3 regions of the Catellatospora sp. NPDC049133 genome follow, and region 2 is predicted to be linked to each of the others. Evidence: riboswitches for the same ligand, from Rfam matches in the RefSeq annotation. Region 2 holds a riboswitch; each other region holds the start of a gene.
The links. Region 2 has a riboswitch for cobalamin ahead of AB0B35_RS11870 (ABC transporter substrate-binding protein). Riboswitches for the same ligand answer to the same signal wherever they lie in the genome.

Region 1: another riboswitch for cobalamin. It lies ahead of AB0B35_RS02455 (putative cobaltochelatase); the one in region 2 lies ahead of AB0B35_RS11870 (ABC transporter substrate-binding protein).
Region 3: another riboswitch for cobalamin. It lies ahead of AB0B35_RS29885 (ribonucleoside-diphosphate reductase subunit alpha); the one in region 2 lies ahead of AB0B35_RS11870 (ABC transporter substrate-binding protein).

Annotation. Positions count from the first base shown of each region.
Region 1 covers NZ_JBEZDT010000002.1:35,756-40,607, reverse strand. Annotated here, with positions in the region: gene AB0B35_RS02465 (M14 family zinc carboxypeptidase) at 1-1,286, opposite strand, end outside; gene AB0B35_RS02460 (trypsin-like serine protease) at 1,432-2,865, opposite strand; cobalamin riboswitch at 3,085-3,247, shown strand; gene AB0B35_RS02455 (putative cobaltochelatase) at 3,331-4,852, shown strand, end outside.
Region 2 covers NZ_JBEZDT010000008.1:246,585-251,436, forward strand. Annotated here, with positions in the region: gene AB0B35_RS11860 (ABC transporter ATP-binding protein) at 1-4, opposite strand, end outside; gene AB0B35_RS11865 (iron ABC transporter permease) at 4-1,032, opposite strand; gene AB0B35_RS11870 (ABC transporter substrate-binding protein) at 1,034-1,951, opposite strand; cobalamin riboswitch at 2,054-2,184, opposite strand; gene AB0B35_RS11875 (DUF4229 domain-containing protein) at 2,224-2,529, opposite strand; gene AB0B35_RS11880 (hypothetical protein) at 2,588-3,022, opposite strand; gene mqnE (aminofutalosine synthase MqnE) at 3,026-4,195, opposite strand; gene AB0B35_RS11890 (C40 family peptidase) at 4,345-4,852, shown strand, end outside.
Region 3 covers NZ_JBEZDT010000030.1:86,627-91,478, reverse strand. Annotated here, with positions in the region: gene ftrA (transcriptional regulator FtrA) at 205-1,188, opposite strand; gene AB0B35_RS29890 (rhodanese-like domain-containing protein) at 1,284-1,760, shown strand; cobalamin riboswitch at 1,937-2,127, shown strand; gene AB0B35_RS29885 (ribonucleoside-diphosphate reductase subunit alpha) at 2,425-4,842, shown strand.

The sequences.
Region 1 (4,852 bases), on a different contig from region 2:
CCGAAGGCGGGCGAGGCCGCGATCGAGAAGTCGTTCGCCGCGGTGCAGTACTGGGCCTGCTTGTTGATGGCCCGGTACGGGCAGTCGGCGTACTCGGACAGCAGCAGCACGGCGCTCTTGTTGCGGGAGGTCTGCGCCGCGATGACCTCGTCCGGCGGGTAGAAGCCAGGGCTGGACGACTTCGGGTACATCTCGAAGGTGTACGTCCAGATGCGCTGGTCGCCCCAGAGCCAGTCGGTGATGTCGCCGTCGGTGACGTACAGGTCGCTGCCCTGTTCGGGGGTGTAGGAGTTGGTCGCCGCCATCTGCTGGCCGATGGTGGCGAACGTGTTGCGCTCGTCGGTGGTCATGCCCGGGTTCACGGTGTCGGCGGTGGTGTACCCGAACGGCCACAGGATCAGCTCGCCGTACGTGTGGAAGTCGATGTTCGCCTTGATCTGCTGCACACCGCCGACGCGGCGGGACAGCACGAAGTCGCGCAGCACCGACGCCTCAGGGGTGGAGAACGCCGACGGGCCGCGGTAGGTCTCCGACGACGGGCTGCCCGAGGAGCCGCCGCAGCAGCCCCACTTGTAGCCGAAGTTGCGGTTGATGTCGGTGCCGACCGCCGAGCTGCCCGAGTTCGGCTGGCGGTTCTTGCGCCAGGAGCGGTAGGAGCCGGTGGCGATGTCGTACTCGCCGCCGTCGGGGTTGAGGTCCGGCACGATCCAGATCTCGCGCGAGTCGACCACGGCCTTGACCCGGCTGTCGGTGGCGTACGCGTCGGTGAACAGGTTGGCCAGGTAGAGCGCCATCTCGACGGTGAGGTGCTCGCGGGCGTGCAGGTGCGCGTTGAACAGGATCTCGGGCTCGTTCTCGTCGGTGGCGACGTTGTCGGAGATCTTCAGCGCGACGATCTGGCGGCCCTCGTACGAGGTGCCGATGACGGACTTGCGGACCAGCGTCGGGTGGTCGGCGACGATCTGGTTGATCTCGGTGTTCATCTCGGCGTAGTTGTGGAAGCCGCCGTCGGCCGACGGGAAGTCGAGCGGGACCGCGTTCGGCCCGGTGACCCGCGAGGACGGCGGGGGCAGCAGCTCCAGGCCGAAGCCCAGGCGGCGGATGCGGTCGGCCTCGGTCGTGTTCGCGGTGATGTAGATCTTGCCGTGCTCGATCAGGTCGATCGCCGCTCCGGTGCGGGCGACCGCGTCGCGGTCGGCGAAGGTCTGCGGGCCGGTGACCAGGTACTGCTGGGAGCCGGCGAGGGTGAAGTCGTCGGCGGGCGCGCCACCGGCCGGGCCGGGCACGGTGAGGGCCACGCCGGTGACCAGGGTGGTGAGGACGAGCGCGAGTCTGCGCACGGGTTACCTCCGAGGGGGTCGGTGGAGGCGGGTCGGGAGCAGGCCCGGCTCCGCTGGTCGCGGAGCCGGGCCCGGGGATGGTGCGACGGACTCAGAGGGTGAGCGTCCAGGAGTTGATGTAGCCGGTGTCGATCGAGGCGGCGTCGCGGGCGCGCAGGCGCCAGGTGCCGTTCTTGACCTCGGAGGACAGGTTCACCGTGTAGATGGTGTCGATGTTGTCGGTGCTGCCGCCCGACCGGTTGTGCAGGTTGTACACCGAGCCGTCCGGTGCGACGAGGTCCACGATCAGGTCACCCTTGTACGTGTGCACGATGTGCACCTCTACCTTGGACGACGAACCGGCGTTGCCCGTGCAGCCGGAGATCGTGATGTTGCTGTACACCCCGGTGCTGTTGTTGTCCGGGATGCTCACGTCGGTGCCGTTGGTGGCCGCGGCGCAGCTGCCGACCGGGTTGACCGTCCAGGTGAACGAGGCCGTGCCGGTCTTGCTCGCGCTGTCGGTCGCGGTGACGGTCACGGTGTAGGTGCCCGCGGTGGTCGGCGTGCCGGTGATCTGGCCGGTCGAGGCGCTGATCGAGGTGCCGGCCGGCAGGCCGCTGGCCGACCAGCTGTACGGCGCGGTGCCGCCCGAGGCGGTGCTGTTCAGGGTGACGGCGGTGCCGACGACGGTCGACTGGTTGCCGGGGCCGGTGACGGAGACGCCGCCCGGGGCCCCGCCGAGGGAGACCGCCGCGTTGTAGATGTCGGTCGCGAAGTAGCGGACCTCGGTGTACACGCCCGGGTTCTGCGGGCGGGCGCAGCCGATGCCCCAGCTCACGATGCCGACCTGGATCCACTCGTTGGAGGCGTTCTTCTTGACCATCGGGCCGCCGGAGTCGCCCTGGCACGTGTCGACGCCGCCGGAGCTCCAGTTGCCCGCGCAGATCTCCTCGTTGAAGACCAGGCCGGAGTAGTCGCCGCCGGCGCTCTGGCACTGCGTGTCGGTGATGAACGGGACCTGCGCCTTGAGCAGGTAACGCTGCTGGCCGCCGCCCTCGGTGGCCGCGCCCCAGCCCATCACGTCGAAGTTGCCGCTGTGCAGCGACGTGTCCGTGGCGATCTTCAGCAGCGGGGCCGTGGTGATCGGGCTGGACAGGCGGATCAGCGCCCAGTCCTTGCCGGTGCCGTTGTAGCCCGGGGCGCGGTACACGTAGTTCGAGGTGCGGGTGGTGCGGGTCGGGTCCTGCAGGTCGACGACGCCCCAGGTGGCCGTGATCGAGGTGTTGTTGCCGGTCGCGCCGACGCAGTGGGCGGCGGTCAGCACCAGGCTCTGGGTGTACATCGCGCCGCCGCAGCCCATGGACAGGCGCACCATCCACGGGAACTCGCCCTGCGCGGCCCGGGTCCCGCCGACGACCTGAGGCGTGATCGTGCCGTCCGGGCTCGGCGCGGCCTGCGCCGGGACGGCGGCCGAGCCCAGGGCGAGCATGGCGCCGGCCAGCGCGATGGCGCCGGCGCGCAGCGCCGTTCGTAGTGAATTCCGCACAGGATCCTCCCAAGGTCCACCCGGCGCCGAGCGCTTCTGGCGCCGGATCGCCGGAGAGTTTCCCTGGAAGCTAGCGGAAGACAACGATACATAGCAATATCGAAGTTAATTGTTACGTGCTGATGTCGGGCCCGCCGGGGCGTGACACATGCCTCCGTACGGGCGACCCGCTTTGACGCGGCGCACCGCGTCCGTCACGATGGCCGGTGAGCGGCAGTGGAGGAACCCGGTGCGAGTCCGGGGCGGTCCCGCCACTGTCACCGGGGAGCGACCCCTCCCGAGCGGCTCCGTCTCACGACGCGCGCCGTTTCGGCACCAGGCCACGGCCGTTGACACGGTTGGAAGGCCGAGGGGAAGCGTCGATCCGGGAGCCAGGACACTCCGGCCGCTCACGACGCCGCACGGCGTCACTTCACCGGATTTCGCGGGCGAGGAAACCCGCGGAGAGGACTCGCGCATGGGCTCGTGCCTGAGCGGGCTTTGACCCCGCTGTACCCGTTCTCCGCCGTCGTCGGCCTCGCCGACCTCAGGCTCGCCCTACTGCTCAACGCCGTCTCGCCCGCCATCGGCGGGGTGCTGGTGCGCGGCGAGAAGGGCACCGCCAAGTCCACCGTGGTCCGTTCCCTGGCCGGGCTGCTGCCGCAGGTCGAGGTCGTCGCCGGATGCCGGTTCGGCTGCGACCCGGCGTCGCCGTACGGCGCGTGCCCGGACGGGCCGCACAGCGCCGGTAAGACCGCCGGTCAGGGGGTCATTGTCCGGCGCGCCAGGCTGATCGAGCTGCCCGTCGGGGCGACCGAGGACCGGCTGGTCGGCGCGCTGGACCTGGAACGGGCGCTGACCGCCGGGCAGGCCGCGTACTCGCCGGGCCTGCTGGCCGGGGCGCACCGCGGCGTGCTCTACGTCGACGAGGTGAACCTGCTCCACGACCACCTGGTGGATCTGCTGCTCGACGCCGCCGCGATGGGCGAGGCGTACGTGGAGCGCGACGGCGTCTCGGTGCGCCACGCCGCCCGGTTCCTGCTGGTGGGGACCATGAACCCGGAGGAGGGCGAGCTGCGCCCGCAGCTGCTCGACCGGTTCGGGCTGGCGGTGCAGGTGCGCGCCCCGCGTGAGCCGAAGGAGCGGGTCGAGGTGGTGCGGCGGAGGCTGGCGTACGAGGCCGACCCGGCCGGGTTCGCGGCGCGGTGGGCCGAGGCGGACGCCGAGCTGGCCGAGCGCATCGACACCGCCCGGCGGCGGCTGCCCACGGTGGAACTGCCTGACGCGGAGTTGACCCGCATCGCCCACGTGTGCGCCGCGTTCGAGGTGGACGGGCTGCGGGCCGACCTGGTGGTGGCCCGCGCCGCGCTGGCCCTGGCCGCCTGGCACGGCCGCGGCCGGGTCACCGAGCAGGACGTGCGGGACGCGGCCCGGCTGGCGCTGCCGCACCGCCGCCGGCGCGACCCGTTCGACGCCCCGGACCTCGACGAGCAGGCCCTGGAGGACGCGTTGAACAGCGCACCCCCGCCGGCTGAACCCGACGGCTCCCACGACGGCCCAGGTGCTCCCGGCGACCAGGACCGTGCGGCGGGCGGCGAGGGCGCCCCGAAGGCCGATCTCGACGGTGACGCCGACCTGGACGGTGACGGGCCGGACGGCTCCGGTCCGGACGACGGGCCCGACGGTGGCCCGGACGACGACGGTCCGGACGGCGGTCCGCGGCCGGGCGGGCCCCGCGGTGCGGCCCCGGACGAGGGCGGCACGCCGCCGCGGCCGGTGCCGCAGGGGGACACCCGGCAGCGGGACGGGGCCGACGAGGGGCGTTACGCGTCGGCGGGGCAGCAGCACGCCGAGGCGGCGACGCCACGGCGGGCGCGGCTGTTCGCGGTGCAGGGAGTGGGGGAGGGTGCGGCGGGGCGGCGCTCACCCGCGTACACCCGGATGGGTCGGACCGTCGGCGCGCGGGTGCCCGGCGGCACCCTGGCCGCGCTGCACCTGGCGGCGACCG
Region 2 (4,852 bases):
GCATCAGACGCTCACCCGCCGGGTCGACCGCAGCACCAGGATGAAGAACGGCGCGCCGAAGAACGCGGTGACCACGCCGATCGGCAGCTCGCCCGGGGCGATCAGGGTGCGCGCGGCCAGGTCGGCCAGGGCCAGGAAGGCCGCGCCGAACAGCAGCGACAGCGGCAGGATCGACCGGTACGAACCACCGGCCAGCAGTCGCACCACGTGCGGCACGATGATGCCGACGAAGCCGATCAGCCCCGACACGGCGACCGCGGCGGCGGTGCCCAGCGAGGCCGCGGCCAGCAGGATCAGCCGGGAGCGCTGCGGGTGCAGGCCCAGGCTCGCCGCCTCGGTGTCGCCGACGCCGAGCACGTCCAGCTCCCGGCGCAGGGCCAGCACCACGACCGTGGTGACCAGCGCGTACGGCAGCAGCAGCGTCACCTCGTGCCAGCCGTTGGTGGCCAGCCGCCCGAGCAGCCAGGAGTACACCTCGCGGATGGTGTCCACGTTGCGCTGCAGCAGGTAGGTCTGGATCGCGGCGAGGAAGCTCGACACGGCGACACCGGCCAGGATCAGCGTCGCCGACGAGCGGTCCCGTCCGCCTGCCACCCCGAGCAGGTAGGTGACCACGACCGCGATGCCCGCCCCGGCGAACGCGGCCAGCGGCAGCACCGCCCCGGCCCGGAAGGCGATCGCCATGGTCGCGCCCAGCCCGGCGCCCGCAGCGACACCGAGCAGGTACGGGTCGGCCAGCGGGTTGCGGAAGACGCCCTGATAGCAACCGCCGGCCAGGGACAGCATCGCGCCGACCAGCAGGCCCAGCACCACCCGGGGGAGCCGGAGCTCGGTGATGATGGCAATCTCGCGCTCGTTCAGCCCCGACGGCAGGTCCACGCCGGGGATCAGGTTGAGCAGCTCCGCCGCGACCGAGCCGGGCGGCAGCGTCACCGGGCCCAGGGCGACCCCGGCGACGAGCGCGACCAGCACGGCTCCGATCCCGGCGGCGAGCCACCCGGGACGCAGCCGTGCCGGTCGCAGAGTCGTCACGTCAGGCCGGGACCTTGTTCGCGGCGTCGACGATCGCGCGGATCAGGTCGACGACGCGGGGACCCCAGCGCGAGGCGATGTCGTCGTCCAGCGCGATGACCTGGCCCTTGCTGACCGAGGTCATGCCCGCCCAGCCCGCACGGGCCTTGACGGTGTCCAGGTTCTGCTGGCAGCACTTGGTGTCGGCCAGGAAGATCAGGTCAGGGTTCGACTTGACCAGCGACTCCGCGGTGAGCTGCGGGTAGCCGCTGCCCTTGGTGTCGGCGGCGTCGGCCACGTTCTTCAGGCCGGCCAGCTCGAACAGCGAGCCGATGAACGTCTTCGAGGTCACCGAGTAAAGCGTCGGGTCCAGCTCGTAGTAGTAGGACAGCGGGGTCGCGCGCTTGGGCAGGTCCTTGACCAGCTTGGCGATGTCGTCCTTCATCCGCTGGCTGAGCGCGGCCGCCTCGGCCTTGTGCCCGGTCAGCTCACCCAGCTCGGCGAGCTGCTTGTACGTGTCGTCCAGCGTCACGGCGGCCGGGGCCACGTAAACCGGGATCTTGAGGGTGGTCAGCTGGGCGACCACGTTGTTGGCGTCGGTGCTGAGCACGACCAGGTCGGGGCTCTTGGCGGCGACGGCCTCGGCGTTGGGCTGGAAGCCCGACAGCTCCGTCTTCGGCGCGTTCGCCGGGAAGTTCGAGTTGTCGTCGACGGCGACGACCTGGCCGCCGGCGCCGATCGCGAAGAGCATCTCGGTCGTGGTGGGCGACAGCGAAATGATCTTCACCGGTTGCGCGGGCAGCGTCACCGAGCCGACGGTCACCGGGTACGCCGCGGCGGCGCTCGACGGGGTAGGGGTCGCCGGGTCGTTGGTGGCGCAGGCCCCGAGCGCGGCGACGAGGCCGGCGGCGGCCAGCGCGCCGAGCGCGCGGCGGGACAGGAAACGGGTACGCACTGATCCTCCTATCGGTCGAGGCAGGTCCTTCGCCGACAGGGCCCGATCAGGTGGGGCAGCCCGGTCCGCGAGACGCCCTTCCTCGAGAGCGTGGTTCGCGACTGCCGCAGGCGACCTGGCTCGCCCACCGAGGTGGGATCACAGTTGCGGGACAGCGCCGGGTTCACACCGGCTTCGCTGCGGGACAGTCAGGCGACACGCTAATACACACCCGTGCCGATGCTCACGACGCGGAGTGGAGGATGTGCGCAGGCTCATCACGCCTGGGTCTTGTGGACCTCTTCGGCCTCGGCGGCGGGCACGTCCTCGGTGGGCTCGGTCTCGCCGGCCAGGGCCGCGCGCAGCCGGTCCTTCTCGGCCTTGCGGCGGTCCACCGCGCCCTCGACCTGGGCGGCCACGTCGTCACGCAGGTTGCGCAGCAGGAAATAGCTCGCCGCCGCCGACACCAGGATGGCGATCATCAGCTTGAGCAGCGTGCTCAGGTTCGGCACGAACCACAGCGCGGCGAAGACGGCCAGGAAGAGCATCAGCCTGGCGAGCGTGTACTTGACAGCAGGACTCACCGGTCCAGGGTAGCCGCCGAACCTGCCCGGCCTCGGTCAGCCCCGCGCGAGGGGCCGGTCAGCCCCGTTCGGCGACCACCAGGCCGAGGTGCCACAGCACCGCGTACACCACCGTGGTGACCAGCGCGCCCAGCCCGCCGGAGACCAGCGGCGGCAATCCCGACGCCACGCCTACCGCGAGCACGCCCAGCACGACGGCCACCAGTCCGGCGGCCGGGGCCACGGCGAGCCGCCCGCGGTGGCCCGCGGCCGCCTTGAACTGCTCCACGAAGATGATCGCCGGGAAGATCACCGCGAGCCAGCCGGTGAGGTCACCGAACTCGCCCATGCCGAGCAGGGCGAACAGACCGTCGAAGGCGATCATGCCGAGCACGCTGATGGCGAACCCGGCCAGCGCGTACGCCACCAGGTCGGTGAGCGAGACGATGCGCCCGGACGCGTCCCGCCGCGGGCCCTTGCGCTGCTCCTCGGCCGGGCTCTGCGGATCGGCCACCCGTCAGGCCCAGACCTGCTGCGGCTCGCTGCGCCGCTCGGCCATGCTGACCGGCGCGCCGTACTCCTTGACGACCTGGTAGCGGGTGTCCCGCTCGACCGGGCTGAAGCCCGCGTCCCAGATCAGGTGGAGCAGGTCGTCGCGGTGCATCGTGTTCGGCGTGCCGTACGAGTCCGCGTCGTGCGTGATCTTGTACTCGACGACCGAGCCGTCCAGGTCGTCGACGCCGAAGTTCAGCGACAGCTGCGCCAGCGACAGGCCGTGCATGACCCAGAAGCACTTGATGTGGTCGAAGTTGTCCAGCATCAGCCGGGACACCGCGAACGTCTTGAGCGACTCGGCCGGGCTCGCCATCGTGGTGCGCGCCTGGATCCGGTTGCGGATCTTGCCGTCCGCGCTGTCGTGGAAGTCGTGCTGGTAGCGCAGCGGGATGAAGACGGTGAAGCCGCCGGTCTCGTCCTGCAGCTCGCGCAGGCGCAGCACGTGGTCGACGCGGTGCCGCGGCTCCTCGATGTGGCCGTAGAGCATCGTCGAGGGGGTGCGCAGGCCCTTGCTGTGCGCCAGGCGGTGGATGCGCGACCAGTCCTCCCAGTGGCAGGCGTGGTCGACGATGTGCTGGCGGACCTCCCAGTCGAAGATCTCGGCGCCACCGCCGGTCAGCGACTCCAGGCCCGCCTCCATCAGCTCGTCGAGGATCGCGTCGGCGGTCAGGCCGGAGATCTTCTCGAACCACTGCACCTCGGTCGCGGTGAACGCCTTCAGCTTGACGTTCGGCAGGGCCTGCTTGAGTTCCTTGAGCACGCGCGGGTAGTAGCGCCACGGCAGCGTCGGGTGCAGACCGTTGACGATGTGCAGCTCGGTGAGCTGCTCGTCCTTCATCTCCAGCGCCTTGGCGACGGCCTGCTCCACCCGCATGGTGTAGGCGTCCTTCTCCCCGGGCTTGCGCTGGAAGGAGCAGTAAGCGCAGCTGGCCGAGCAGACGTTCGTCAGGTTCAGGTGCCGGTTGACGTTGAACATCACCCGGTCGCCGTTCTTCTCCGTCCGGACGTGGTGCGCGAGCCGCCCCAGCCAGGCCAGATCGTCACTCGCGTAGAGAGCCTCGCCGTCTTCGCGGCTGAGCCGCTCCCCGGCGTAGACCTTCTGCTCCAGCTCCCGCTTCAAACCCACGTCCATGGCAGTGAGCCTACGACGTGCCGCCGACGTGCCTGCTGCTGCCCTTGACAGCTGCTGTTCAGCTTGACGCCACCGGGACAGAAGGGTCGACAGCGATCCTGATTTCCGGTAGGAACCTTGTGGGACCAACGGGGAGGACGGGGCCAACGATGTCCAAGCGTCGAAGCGGGCAGGCTCGACGGCAGAGCCAGGTCGCGGTGGGCTCGGCTGTTCTCAGCGCGCTCATCGCCGGTGGCATCGCCATGCCCGCGTCCGCCGACCCGCCGATCGGCTCGAAGATCACCTCGATCCCGGACGCCGGCCTGCGCCCCCAGCCCGACGGGCTGCCGACGCTGCCGTTCGGCTCGCTGAGCATGCCCCGCACCCAGCCGCTGACCGCCCACGCCGCGCTGCTGGCGCAGTACAGCGCCGCCGAGCTGGAGCTGTCCGTGCTCGGCGCCCGCCGCAGCGAGCTCTACCAGGCCTACAGCAACTCGGTCGTGGCCAAGGCGATGGCCGACTACGCCTGGCGGGCCACCGCCGACGCGCTGCGGGTGGCCAAGGAGGCCGCCGAGGCCGCAGCCGTCGCCGAATACCAGGCCGCCGTGAAGGCCCCGCCGCGGCTGGGCGACTCGCTCGGCGAGCTGGGTCAGCTGATCCCGCGCACCGAGTCCACGC
Region 3 (4,852 bases), on a different contig from region 2:
TGGCGGGACCGCGCCGCGTGCGATGGTGCGCATCGATCGGGATCTCGAAAGGAGGATTCGCATGCGCAGACTTCTCGTCAGGATGGCGCCGACGGCCGCCGTGGCCGCGCTCGCCGTGCTGGGCTTCGCCGGCGCCGCCCAGGCGAACGGCGGTTTCGAGTGGGGCTGATCGCCGCCCCGCCGCACGGACCAGGCGTTCCGCGGCTACCGGCCGCGGAACGTCCGCCGGTACGACGACGGCGAGGTGCGCATGCACCGGCTGAAGTGGTGCCGGAACGTGGCCGGTGAGTCGAAGCCGACCGCGGCGGCGACCTGCTCGACGGGGGAGTCCGAGGTCTCCAGCAGCGGCAGGCTGGCCGCCACGCGCTGGTCGATGAGCCAGCGGATCGGGCTGGTGCCGGTGTGCCGGGCGAAGTGGCGCAGGAAGCTGCGCGGGGACATGCGCGCGTGCGCGGCCAGCAGGTTCACCGTGAGCGGCTCGGTCAGGTGGTCCAGTGCCCAGGCCATTGCGCGGGCCACGCCGTCGTCGTCGATGACGTCGCGCACGGGCAATTCGATGAACTGCGCCTGGCCGCCGTCGCGGTGCGGCGGCAGCACCAGCCGCCGGGCGACCGTGTTGGCGATCTGCGCGCCGTGGTCGCGGCGCACCAGGTGCAGGCACAGATCCAGCCCGGCCGCGCTGCCCGCGCTGGTGATCACCTGGCCGGCGTCGACGTAGAGCACGTCGGGGGTCACCTCGACCAGCGGATGGCGCTCGCGCAGCAGTGGGGCGTACTTCCAGTGCGTGGTGGCCGCCCGGCCGTCCAGCAGGCCCGCCGCGGCCAGCGCGAACGCGCCGGAGCAGATGGAGACCATCCGAGCGCCCCGGTCGGCGGCCGTGCGCAGGGCCTCGACCAGCGCGGGGGAGACCTCGCCGCGGACGTCGGCAACCCCCGGAACGATCACGGTGTCGGCGGCGGCCAGCACGGCCAGGCCGTGCCGGGCGGTGATCGAGAAGCCGCCGACGGCCGGCATCGGCTCCGGCGTCTCGGCGCAGACGTCGAGGTCGTACCAGGCGACGTCGAGCTCGGGGCGGGGCAGGCCGAACACCTCCACCACGCAGCCCAGCTCGAAGGGCGCCATCCCGGCGTAGGCCAGCACCGCGATCCGGTGCCGGGCGCGGGTCTCCAGTGTCACCGGCGTACCCATGGCGAGATCTTAGCGGACAGCGGCGTTCTCGCCACTTCTGGTGGCCCGGCCGGCTCGACAGGGTGGAACCAGTGACCGACCAGAAGGAGCCGACCATGCCCGCCGTTGTCACCACCTCCGCAGTGCTCAGCACGCCCCCGGCCGCCGCCGGCGTCGCCGCCGCGCACTTCGCCGCCCGCCTGTCGTTCGAGGCCGACGTGTCCGACGTGTCCGCCGACCTGGCGTCCGGCGCACCCGGCTTCGTGCTCGTCGACTCCCGCTCGCTGGAGGCGTGGGAGCAGGGGCACCTGCCCGGCGCGGTGCACCTGCCCACCGCCGAGATCGCGGCACGGGCGGCCGAGGTCGTGCCGGCCGGCAGCGTCGTGGTCACCTACTGCTGGGGGCCTGGCTGCAACGGTGCGACCCGGGCCGCACTGGCCTTCGCCCGTCTGGGCTACCAGGTCAAGGAGATGCTCGGCGGGTACGAGTACTGGGTGCGCGAGGGCTTCGACACGCAGACCTTCCTCGGGCTGCGCAAGAACGACGTGGACCCGCTGACGGCCCCCGCGAGCGGCGCGGCCTGCGCCTGCTGACCGCCCGCATCGACGCCGGTGAGGGCGGGCCATCGACGACACGCCGAGCCTATATGGGGCCGCTGTTGTCTGCGTGCCACTAGATGTAGTGTGAGGGCATCGCTGGTCCACCCCTCCGGCCCCCTCGGGGCCGGGTTTCGGGGTGCGCGCGAGCCGCCGCAGGGCGGTCCGCGCTGAGGGAATCCGGTGCGATTCCGGAGCTGCCCCGCAGCGGTGAGTGGGAACGAAGCCGTCCCGCCCTCCTCCCGCGAAGAGGGGAGCGGACAGCACTGGGCCGGTCCGGCCTGGGAAGCGACGGCGTAGGGGGTCTACGGCAGCATGGTGTCCGCACCGCGCCGCCCGGCCGCGCCCACGAGCCCGAAGACCTGCCGGCGTGCGTGCCGCGGACGGTTCCGCGACGCGCCCGCGACCCACTGTGCCGACTGCGCCGTTGCGCGGCAGGGCCAGGGGCCGCGACACCGGACCGCGCGGGATGGTCCTCGGTGGACGGCGTAGGCCCGGACCAGCCGGGTCGGTGCCGTTCGCGTGCCCTCCCGCGCTTGAACGAGGGGGAGCGCACACTTTGACCAGCACCACCTTCCGCAACACCGCCGACTCCGGCACCGCCGACGCCGCGCCGCTCACCGCGTCGCTCGCGACACTGCTCGCCGAGGCGGCGCAAGGGCTGCCCGATGTGGACCACACGGCCGTGCTGACCCCGGTAGCGGCCGGCGTCTGGCCCGGCGCGACCGAGGCCGATCTGCGCTTGCGGGCCGTCGAGACGGCCGCCGCCCTGGTGGCCCAGGAGCCGTCGTACAGCCGGCTCGCGGCGCGGCTGCTCACCGTGCACATCACCGCGGAGGCGGCCACCCAGGGCGTCACCGACTTCCCTAGTTCCGTGCGCGCCGCGCACGCGGCCGGGCTGCTCGCCGACGACCTGGCCGCGTTCGTCGCGACCCACGCGGACGAGCTGGGGGAACTCGTGGACCCGGCCGCCGACGACCGCTTCGAGTACTTCGGGCTGCGCACCGTCTACGACCGCTACCTGCTGCGGCACCCGGTGACCCGCAAGGTGCTGGAGACACCCCAGCAGTTCCTGCTCCGGGTCGCCTGCGGCCTGATGGGCGAGGTCGGCGACGCGGGCAGTGCCGGGCGGCGGCTGCCGGGCAGTGTCACCGAGGTCGGGCGGCTGTACGCCATCCTCAGCCGGCTGGCGTACCTGCCCAGCTCGCCGACGCTGTTCAACGCCGGCGCCCGCCGACCGCAGCTGAGCAGCTGCTTCCTGCTCGACTCGCCGCGCGACGAGCTGGAGTCGATCTACGAGCGCTACGGCCAGATCGCGCGGCTGTCCAAGTACGCCGGGGGCATCGGGGTGGCGTGGAGCCGGATCCGGTCCCGGGGCTCGCTGATCCGCGGCACGAACGGGCTGTCCAACGGCATCGTGCCGTGGCTGCGCACGCTGGACTCCAGCGTCGCCGCCGTCAACCAGGGCGGCCGGCGCAAGGGCGCGGCCTGCGTCTACCTGGAGACCTGGCACGCCGACCTGGACGAATTCCTGCAGCTGCGCGACTCGACCGGCGAGGAGAGCCGGCGCACCCACAACCTGCACCTGGCCAACTGGGTGCCGGACGAGTTCATGCGCCGGGTCGAGGCCGACGCGAGCTGGTCGCTGTTCGATCCGAAGGACGTGCCGGAGCTGGTCGACCTGTGGGGCGAGGAGTTCGACACGGCCTACCGGGCCGCCGAGTCCGCCGGGCGCGCGGTGCGCACGGTCCAGGCCCGGGAGCTGTACGGCCGCATGATGCGCACCCTGGCGCAGACCGGCAACGGCTGGATGACGTTCAAGGACGCCGCCAACCGCGCCTGCAACCAGACCGCGGTCGCCGGCAACACGGTGCACCTGTCCAACCTGTGCACCGAGATCCTGGAGGTGACCAGCGACGGCGAGACGGCGGTGTGCAACCTCGGCTCGATCAACCTGGCCGCGCACCTCGGCGACGACGGCGTCGACTGGGACACGCTGCGCGACACGGTGCGCACCGCCGTACGCGTGCTCGACCGCACCATCGACCTGTCCTACTACCCGACGGGCGAGGCGGCCGGGGCCAACAACCGGTGGCGGCCGATCGGCCTGGGCGTGATGGGCCTGGCCGACGTCTTCTTCACGTTACGCCTGGACTTCGACTCGCCCGAGGCGCTGGCGCTGTCCACCCGCATCGCCGAGGAGATCGCGCTCGCGGCGTACGACACCAGTGCCGACCTGGCCGCCGAGCTGGGCACGCACCCGTCGTACGCGGACACCCGCGCCGCCCGCGGCGTCCTGCACCCCGACCACTACCCGGACGCGACCCGCACCCGCCCCTGGGCCTGGGACGAGCTGGCCGCCAAGGTCGCCCGCACCGGCCTGCGCAACTCGCTGCTCATCGCGATCGCGCCCACGGCCACCATCGCCTCGATCGCCGGCTGCGCCGAGTGCATCGAGCCGCCGGTCGCCAACGTCTTCAAGCGCGAGACCCTGTCCGGCGAGTTCCTCCAGGTCAACCGCTACCTCGTCGACGAACTCAAGGCCCGCGGCCTGTGGACCGCCGCCCTGCGCGAACACATCCTCGCCGCCGAAGGCTCCATCGCCGCGATCCCCGAGATCCCCGCCGAACTGCGCACCCGCTTCCGCACCGCCTGGGAGCTCCCCCAACGCGCCCTCATCGACCTGGCCGCCGCCCGCACCCCCTTCATCGACCAGTCTCAGTCCCTCAACCTCTTCATGGCCTCCCCCGACATCGGCAAACTCTCCTCCATGTACGCCTACGCCTGGCGAAAAGGCCTCAAAACCACCTACTACCTCCGCTCCCGCCCCGCCACCACCATCACCCCCACCACCGTAAGGAAGGGCACCTTCCCATCGGTTTCCGTGGAGGAAGGGCACCTTCTTAACGCTGCGGTGGGCGCAGGCAGCGCCGATGCGGCGCTGCCGGAGGCGGTGCGGGTCGGCGGCTCCGCGGTGGCCGGCGGCGTGCCCGGACTTCCGGCGCAGCCGCTGCGGACCGCGGCGAGCCTGATCAACCTGAACCTGGAGAACCCGGAGATCTGCGAGGCCTGCCAGTGACCACCGACGC